One region of the Paenibacillus sp. FSL R7-0179 genome, then DNA from elsewhere that is predicted to be linked to it. Evidence: riboswitches for the same ligand, from Rfam matches in the RefSeq annotation. Region 1 holds a riboswitch; each other region holds the start of a gene.
What was found. Region 1 has a riboswitch for cyclic di-GMP ahead of MKX63_RS01115 (transglutaminase-like domain-containing protein). Riboswitches for the same ligand answer to the same signal wherever they lie in the genome.

Region 1 (2,200 bases):
CCTACGTGTTACTCACCCGTCCGCCGCTAAGTCTGAAAGGAAGCAAGCTTCCTCTCAGACTCCGCTCGACTTGCATGTATTAGGCACGCCGCCAGCGTTCGTCCTGAGCCAGGATCAAACTCTCCAAATTGGTATTTAGAAAGAGCGATTGCTCATTTTGAAACATCTGACGAGAATTGTTACATTCTCTAATTTTGGATCTCACCGAAGTGATCTCCAGATACTCACTCGTTGTTCAGTTTTCAAAGATCAAGCTCGTTGTCAGCGGCGATTACCGCGTCACCAGCAACTCTTATAATATATCACGTTCTTCCGAGCAATGCAAGCTTTATTTTCGAAATCACTTATTTAAGTAATCTCTCATTTCCTTTGCCGCTCCAACAACGCTTATTTATAATAACCTATCCTTCTATTAAAAAGCAACCTTTATATAAATAAAAATAACCCGCTTAATCATTAAGCGGGTTATTCTCAGGTAATGCTATAGTTCACAGCTATTTTTAGTAGAATTTCGCTGCAGTATATTTGCTTGCTGATTTGACCAGTTCTGTTGATGCTGTGTTCTTGCCCAGACCTGCATCAACTGTAGTATCAATCGTTACCCATTTGCCGTTCAGGAACACTTCGTTCCAGGCATGGTATGAAGTTACATAGCTTGTATTCCCCATAACCAATTTGGTTGGAATCCCTTCACTGCGGAGCATAGTAGCGAACAAGGATGCGTAATCGTAGCAGATCCCTTTGTTGGTAGCAAGCGTGTTATCGTTGTTCGGAATATAATCTGTGCTTACGCTGTTAGCCAAAGAGTAATCATATTTCACATTAGTTACGATGTAATTGTAGATAGCCTTAACTTTGTCTGCATCTGTAGTCAGACCCTTTGTAAGCTGGGCTGCCTTTTGAACGGATTTATCGGAAGAACTCCACTTTACATTCTGTACGGAGCTCAAATATACGGCATTCACATTGCTCATGGAGAGAGATACAGTCTCGGAAGATAGCACTTTATATTTGTTGCCGGTAGTATTCTCGAGAACGGAAACCTTATAAGAGCCATTACCTTGTTGCAGCGGGAACGTCTCGTTCGGCTTGGAGGTGTATAAGTTGTAAGTATAGCTGTTATTGTCCTTGGTAATCATGAGCTTCATCTTCTTGTCCTTAGGAACGTCGTACGAAACCCCGATGACCCCTTGATCAAGTTGTCCAACATTTAACCAGCCTGAATCTGCATTAGCGGCTTGAGCAGTGCCTGTCTGCACGGAAGTGACGATCACAAAAAGTGTAATCAGCATTAAATAAAACTTTTTCATGGATAAAACTCCTTTCGGTAGCTGGCTGCCATTCTTACGGGAAGGCCCTTTAGCTTTGCGTCCCTACCTTTCGATAGGTTTGCCGTTATCGTATAAGCTTTATCTGTCCAATCTACTACCACATAATGACAGATTCTGAATTAAAACAAACAAAAAAAGCCTCTTCATTCGGTAGCTGGCTGCCATCCATGACGGGAAGGCCCTGTAGCTTTGCGTCCCTACCTTTCGATAGGTTTGCCGTTATCGTGTATTAGCTTTTGATAGTTCTATTTTACCATACCTCTATCTATTATCAAGACCCAAAATGCTAGATTCCACCACAAATATACTAAAATTTTATGTTTTTTTCGACCTTTATCGCCTTGTCTTGATAGATTCAGGTCAGCTTGGCATGAATGATAAGTCTGTGGGTCGGGTTGACAAGCGGATCACAGGTAATAAGAGTCAGAATCTTATCATCATCCTTTCCCTTCAGCACCGAAATATCGGTAGGCTCTACAATAGATACATTATATACAACATACTTGTATTCCTGGCCGCTTGTAATAACAGTAATGGTATCCCCTTTACCGACCTCATCCAGTCTGTTGAACAGCCGCCCTGCCGTTCTTGACCGGTGTGCCGCAATCGCTGCATTGCCTACCGCGCCAATCGGAGCCGTCTCCTTCATATGCGCCGCAGCATGCTTCATATTGGTCTTGGTGGCGCCCTCCAGTACAGGAAGCTTCAGATCGATTTTGTCGATTTCAATAATGGCGGTGATCTTGCCTCCAACTTCAATCTCGGGCGCTGTAGTGGGTACCGGCTCTTCTGCACCAGACTCTTCCGCCAGCAGCTGGGTGACTTCCGCATAAGGCTTGCTCAGATCCTGGCTGGCAGGAGCGGTAGCC
Region 2 (2,200 bases), 1.1 Mb from region 1:
AAGATCAGGTCCAGGTCCGTTGCATAAAAGCTGCCTTTGCCCGGCTTGTCTATAATGTACTCTCCGGCAATAGGCGCCAGCTCCTCGATGATCTGCCAGCCGCGTTCCCCCCGTACGAGGATTCGTCCCGCCGGTCCATCGGAGCCGATCTCAGCCCCGATCTGGCGGCTTCGCCACCGCTTGTTCGCCGGCAGATCCGACAGATCCGGCTTATGCCCCTCGCGGGTATGAATCACGGTGAACCCTTCGATGTCCCGGATACGGGCCAGCAGGCGCTGAATGGGCTGAATCGCCCGCGCTGTTAATGAGAGGTCATAGCCCATTCTCTCGACGTAACCGCCCTTGCCGCAAAAATCCGTCTGCATGTCGATAATCATCAGCGCTGTCTTCGCCGGGTCCAACGCCCCGTCATAAGGCCAGATGTAAGGTGTTGCTGCAATTTGCATGGTTTATGCTCCTCTCCTGATGCCGTCATCTCTATTAACGTTATATTTGTTAACATCAATTCGCGTTTCCTTGGTATGAGTTAGATTATATTATAATGAATTTGGGATGTCTTCGGTTTTATTACGAAATAATGCATTGAATGTTTGTGTTAATTTACATAACTAACACATACATAACATATTCACTCACAATACTGCTTATTAAAAAGGAACACTCCGGGTTTTGCTAAGCCCAGGATGTCCCAACCGTTGAATACCCACAATCCCTCTCCTATTCCCCTTCCATAAGCTGTAAGCGCTGGGAAACCAGTTTTTTTGTCGAAATAGAGCTGCATATTTCGAGTTTTTTGATAAATAGGCATAATATAGTTGAAAAATAGCTCTTTAAGTACTAGAATTAAGCTTGTTTGCAGAAGTTAATGACGCATAAGAACTATTTATGATTCTTTTTGTCGATTGCAGTCGATCACAATTCATCGCCTCTACAGGATGTATATCATTGATCTATTTCTAAAGGCAAACTCCCCGAAAGGGCAGGACGCAAAGCTATGGGCCTAAGAACGCCGGAATCCGCGTTTACGGTTGCCAGGCTGCCAATAGAGACCACTTAAGCCAGCTGTTCAGGAGGAAGATAAGACTTCCGGGCTTGATGATGTTCTTTTTCTGTACGAATTGCCATTGATCATACGAAAAAGTGAGGTTACAACCATGCCGCAGCAGGATATCGAACCAAGCCGATATGAATTCGTAGAGTCCCTGATGCTTGAACGTAAAGGTCTCCTGGATTCATTCTCTGTGGAGGGCCGAGCTTCTGACGGGACAACTGGAGATAAGAATGGAATTATCCTCGTGCAGGACAACCAGATATTCATTACTCCCCCGCTCCCCGGAGGCGCTCCCGCCCGTATTTCTGCGATCCACCCTGTTGTCCTGAAGATCAACTGGAAGACCGTTACAGAGCCAACTGAGGTGACCAAGGCAGATTATATTACCTGGGAGATCTGCGAGAAGCCGCAGTATGAAATCACCGTATCGCCTGACAAGCTCAAGGTCCACTTCACTTTATATCGTGCAGAGAAGTACGCCTGGAATCTGGTCAACTGTCCCGCCGCCTTCGAGACGGTCGTCCGTGCCCAGCCCAACCCGGCGGTGCTGCTGTCCACGCTCACCATAGAACAGATTATTTCCTCACTGGACAACCGTTTCATTCTGCAGAGCCTGAACATTTCCGCCCTGTACGCGGAGCTTACGAATCCTACATATCTTCCCGTATGTATCGCTGAAGGAAGAGCCCCGCTGCCCGGCAAGGAGGCCCGGCTGGAATTCCAGCTGCCGGAGCATACACTGGAGGGGAACAGAATGCTTGGGGGGCAGGAAGCCCCCGCTCAGAAGCCCGCGGAACCCTTGGAGTATCTCCGTTTCCCGGGAGCCCCCTTCACCTATGCAGGTGAAGTCTTCGCCCGCAAGCTGCCGCCGGAGGAAGGCATTCCCGGCCTCGGCACAGACGGAAGGGTCCTGCCCCCTCCCCCGCCGCAGGATATCTACTTCGCTGCCGGTAATCACGCCAAGCTCCTTCCCTGCGGTAATATCGTAGCCAACCGCACAGGCAGACCCCGCATCTGCGGAGGAAGCGGCAGCGTCCGGATCTGCGACTTCCCTCCGGTCTGTCTGCTGACCAGAGAGATGACTGAGCCTGCGGGCGACGTTATGTTCGCAGGCGACATTATTGTACCGGGAGATCTGGAAGGATCTGT
Region 3 (2,200 bases), 290 kb from region 1:
CCAGGATCTCGGAGACCACTTCAAGGTCAAGCTTCTCGATAACACGTACACCGGCGGTTCACTAAGCGGTCATGTGCTGTCCGAGATCTCCCTGAAGGATCTGAAGAACACCCCCAGCTACGATCTCGTAGCAGCAGGTGTACTGCCAGGAGGGATTGCCGCAGCCGGGTCCAAGACCTTTAAGATCGCCTTCGAGTTCGTAGACAACAGCCAAGATCAGAACATTTTCCAGGGTGACGGCCTAGCTCTGAACTGGACCTTCGATGCACTTCAAGGACTGGGAGAGGCCAAGTAAGTCAACACTCAAGTGGAAAACGGCTTTGCCGTCCTTTGAAAGGACGATACCGTTTCAGCAAGACGGCACATCCTTCCCCCAACCGGGCCGGGTGTGCCGTTTCCTTTTCCCAGGCTGCCGGGCTTAATGATTTTTGTCCGATTTGCGGTTTTTTGTTATACTGACAAGTGAAAACGGCTTTGCCTTTCTATGAGGGCGGTACCGTTTCAGTGAGAAAGATAAGGATATAGCGCGAAGCATATCACTTCTTATCTTTTAATAAAAAGTACGGAGGGCGTTGTAATCGTGTCAGATACTATGGGAGGCCGCATCCACAAACTCCGGCTGGAGAAGGGCTATTCGCTATCCGAGCTTGCGGATAAGGCTGATGTGGCGAAATCATATCTCAGTAATGTAGAACGCAATATTCAATCCAACCCCTCCATTCAATTCATCGAAAAAATCGCTGACGCGCTTCAGGTATCCATTCATGCACTGCTGTATGGCGGACTGGCAGAGACGGAAGAACAGGCTCTGGACGGGGAATGGTTCCGGCTGGTTCAGGAGGCCATGGCCTCCGGTATAAGCAAACGTGAATTCAAGGAATTCCTTGATTACCAGAAATGGCGGATGGAACAAAAGGACAATTAAACGCAGCATTGTATGTCACAGGGAAGACTCCGCACGGCAGGGAGGCCGCCTTCGGCGAAGGCATGCTTTCAAGCGGCATACAGAAAAGGCACAGCGTACCGGGCGCTGTGCCTTTTCTGTATGTATCGCAGCAATGATGACCGTCCTTACATCGCCTGGAGCGCCTTCTCACTTAGAAACCGGCGGATCTCCTCCGCCGCGATCCCCGCCTGCTTGGCAGACATCAGCAAGTGCACCCATTCTAAATCCAGATCTACTGCCTGCAGCTCGTCATTCCCCTGGTTGGACATATCCAAGAAATCTCCTCCTAGAATTTTCGCGTCCCCAGGCAGTCCGGCCATCATAGTAGTATTGCTACTTTGTAGTATCTCTACTTTAGATCCGAGACTTTGTGCCCCTGTCTTTCGGCAGGTTTACCTTTTACTGGACCCTTTCCATCATGAAAGGATCTGGCAAGAATCGATGAAACCGTTCTCCGCAATAACATTATACAAGATCATGCGCGATTAGTGTGTCGTTTTCTGGAATTTTTTTATGATAAAATGTGAGGAAACTTAGCTAATATTGCCAGTGGCTTGTATAAATATTTCCAGTTCCAAGTTCAAACCCTAGGTAATAGTTTAAATATACTAAAGGGAACTCTAACTGCTCCGCCTTACCGCTGCGCGCAACATCGCATAGAGACAATTACCCATTTGTATGGATTACGGACAGTGATATGGATTGAACTTGTTGAAAATTTAAGTTAAGGGAAAAGTGGCGGAGGGGAATTTGGGAACTGGAGGAGCGGTAGCGACCGCCTTTGTCTGCGGATTTCAACCGTTAACAACGGGATAAAATCAAGAAATCTGCAGACAACAGCGGCCGGAGGTCCAAAACTTCTCTGGAGTCACGGCCAATCCCAAAGCATAAAAATCAATTTGTTCAATTAAAATACATGATTAATGCCTATTTATGATAGTTCCGTATGAATACTGTAATGAATCATGCCAAATTGCGAACGGATTGACCGAAAGTATGAATTGATTACCCCGCCGGAAAGTAGCACAATAAGGTGAGAATGAAACCGCAAACATTTGCAGCTCCGCCAAGTGGCACACTGGATGCCCCGCGTGGAGTTTATCCGTTAGGAGGACCTATTCATGGCAGTCAAAGAGCCCTATAACGACACAGTATGGAGCAAATACTACGGCCCCAACCTGGGCTACATCCAAGAAAGATATGAGCAATTTGTCAAGGACCCCTCTTCTGTTGAACAACATTACCGCGATCTCT
Region 4 (2,200 bases), 3.4 Mb from region 1:
CCAGCACGGGCAGCTCGTCATTGTAATCATTGGAGATAGTAATTTCATGCTTGGTGACTGTTGAGGGGTCCAGCTTCTGAAGATACAGCGCCAGGTTGTCCCTTAAGTCTCCGCCGACAGCGATGGTGGACGAGGTGAGGATTTTGCCGACAAAGGTTGGATCTACGTCGAACTGAATCAGCTGTTGCGGATGATTCTCCGGCTTCAGGTTGCAGATGGTCATGTCGCTGAGACGGGAGCCCAGAACAATGAACAGGTCGCTGTTGTTCAGCAATTCATCGCCGTGCGACGAGCCTCCAACACCGACAGGACCGTGATAGAGAGGGTGATCATAAGCTATGGCGCCTTTGCCGCCTGGAGAGGTGACTACAGGAATGTTGAAGGTTTCGGCCAACTGCACCAGTTCCTGATGCGCCCCGGAGCGGTTAACGCCTTTACCGGCAATGATCAGAGGGCGGGCGGATTGATTAATCGCCGAGATGACCCGGTCATAGTTCTGATAACTGACCAGTCCCTCGCGCTGCGGCAGAACAATCCGGCATTCCGCGAGCCGCTCTGTCTGCACATCAAACGGAATGCAGAGATGGACCGGACCTTTCCGGTCACCGAGGGCGATGGATAGGGCATGGTTGAAAATCGTGCTGAAGTGATCGCCGCGTTCTACGAGCTTGCTGAAGAGGGTGGCCGGCCGGAACATATCCGCCAAATCAGCCAGATAGGAAGTGGAATCCTGACATTGGGGAATGCCCAGCTCCTTGATGGACTGATGGCCGGTGATGAAGAGGACGGGAAGATTATTGGCCTTGGCATGCGCTGCTGCGGTGAGCAGATTCGTTCCGCCCGGACCGGAGGTGCCGAAGGCTACCCCGAGGCTGCCGGTCTTAAGAGCGTAACCGCCGGCGGCGAAGCCGGAGCTGGATTCGTGCCGGCCGGGGATGAACTCTATGCCATAGTCGACCATTTTCAAAGCGATGGGGCAAATAGACTTGCCTATGATACCAAAAGAATGAGTGACTCCCAAATTACGTAAAGCTTCCGCCATATAATCTGCAACTGTCTTCAGAACATCCACCCCGCATGTTGTTATTTGTATAAGTCAGCAATAGAAAACCTGTACTCAACATTGGAGCACAGGTCTGTTGCACGAATCACCATAATCAAACGCGAAACCTAAGGCGTTCACAGTTTTTCAGCAACCTGGCTGTCATGATCCCACTTTAGAAATGAGACTGTAGATCCATGGCTTTGCGTCATTCCCTTTCGGTGAATTTTGCCGGTATGCGGTTATAAATCAATCTGTGGAGAATTTTCCTTTACAATATATTCCTTGCTGCTCTTTTGTCAATAACCCCTGTGAGAAGAAACTCGGAATTTGCCGAATATTCAGGAATAAAAAGGGCTGAATATTTGGAATTTCAAACTTTTGAAAATGGTTGTCCCTGGAAGACTAAAGTCTTAAAATGCAAATGAGAATTCTGGGCTATTATTATTAATAGTAAGTACAAAGACTTATTGCAATCCTGAGTTACTGCAAAATGTTAAGAATTCACTAGATATACAGCACTTAAAGATTCGATGATAGGACTTAAGTAATGGACAGGTGAGATGTTGGCTTATAGACAAGCTAAGACAATAGAACGACTATAGTAAAGAAGTGCAAAGCATGCTTTTTACCCTTATGCACAATTTCAACAATTTGTGAATATTACATAACAATCTTAGTTTAGCCAGAGAAAAAGAGACACCACCCGCAGAAAATCCCGCAGGCGTGTCTCTTTGTACCGAAGCTAGAATTTGAAAATATGAATCGTTTTTTGCAGATTAAAGACGGCGGAGGTCATCTTCTCTGTCTCCTCAGCCACGGATTGCAGCGCGTGAATCTGTTCGTTCATTGCGGCAGATACCTCTTCGGTCCCTGCGGCGGTCTCCTGGGTGATGGCTGAGATATTCTCGATCGCGCCGGAGATCTTGAGCGCGCTCTCCAGCATAAGGTCACTCTCTGCGGAGAAGGAAGCGATCTGCTCGGTTATGTATTGGACACTATGCACAATTTGAGCAAAGATGTTAGCCGTTTCCGTTATCATTTCATTCTGTACCTGAACGACCTCTTCGTTAATGGCGATATTATCGATGGCCTGCTTGATATCCGCTTCAATGCTGCGGACCAGTCCGAACACCTCTTTGGTGGAAGCGGTGGATT

Region 2: another riboswitch for cyclic di-GMP. It lies ahead of MKX63_RS06230 (flagellar assembly protein A); the one in region 1 lies ahead of MKX63_RS01115 (transglutaminase-like domain-containing protein).
Region 3: another riboswitch for cyclic di-GMP. It lies ahead of MKX63_RS02365 (anti-repressor SinI family protein); the one in region 1 lies ahead of MKX63_RS01115 (transglutaminase-like domain-containing protein).
Region 4: another riboswitch for cyclic di-GMP. It lies ahead of MKX63_RS16130 (thiamine pyrophosphate-binding protein); the one in region 1 lies ahead of MKX63_RS01115 (transglutaminase-like domain-containing protein).

What each region holds. Positions count from the first base shown of each region.
Region 1 is NZ_JBBOCC010000001.1:269,056-271,255, forward strand. It holds rRNA gene MKX63_RS01110 (16S ribosomal RNA) at 1-130, opposite strand, end outside; gene MKX63_RS01115 (transglutaminase-like domain-containing protein) at 501-1,310, opposite strand; cyclic di-GMP riboswitch class I at 1,324-1,404, opposite strand; cyclic di-GMP riboswitch class I at 1,478-1,559, opposite strand; gene MKX63_RS01120 (class D sortase) at 1,687-2,200, opposite strand, start outside.
Region 2 is NZ_JBBOCC010000001.1:1,402,366-1,404,565, reverse strand. It holds gene biuH (biuret amidohydrolase) at 1-446, opposite strand, end outside; cyclic di-GMP riboswitch class I at 952-1,044, shown strand; gene MKX63_RS06230 (flagellar assembly protein A) at 1,125-2,200, shown strand, end outside.
Region 3 is NZ_JBBOCC010000001.1:559,846-562,045, forward strand. It holds gene MKX63_RS02355 (TasA family protein) at 1-295, shown strand, start outside; gene MKX63_RS02360 (helix-turn-helix domain-containing protein) at 593-925, shown strand; gene MKX63_RS02365 (anti-repressor SinI family protein) at 1,072-1,215, opposite strand; cyclic di-GMP riboswitch class I at 1,250-1,353, opposite strand; gene MKX63_RS02370 (2-oxoglutarate dehydrogenase E1 component) at 2,068-2,200, shown strand, end outside.
Region 4 is NZ_JBBOCC010000001.1:3,676,217-3,678,416, forward strand. It holds gene MKX63_RS16130 (thiamine pyrophosphate-binding protein) at 1-1,072, opposite strand, end outside; cyclic di-GMP riboswitch class I at 1,189-1,285, opposite strand; gene MKX63_RS16135 (methyl-accepting chemotaxis protein) at 1,788-2,200, opposite strand, start outside.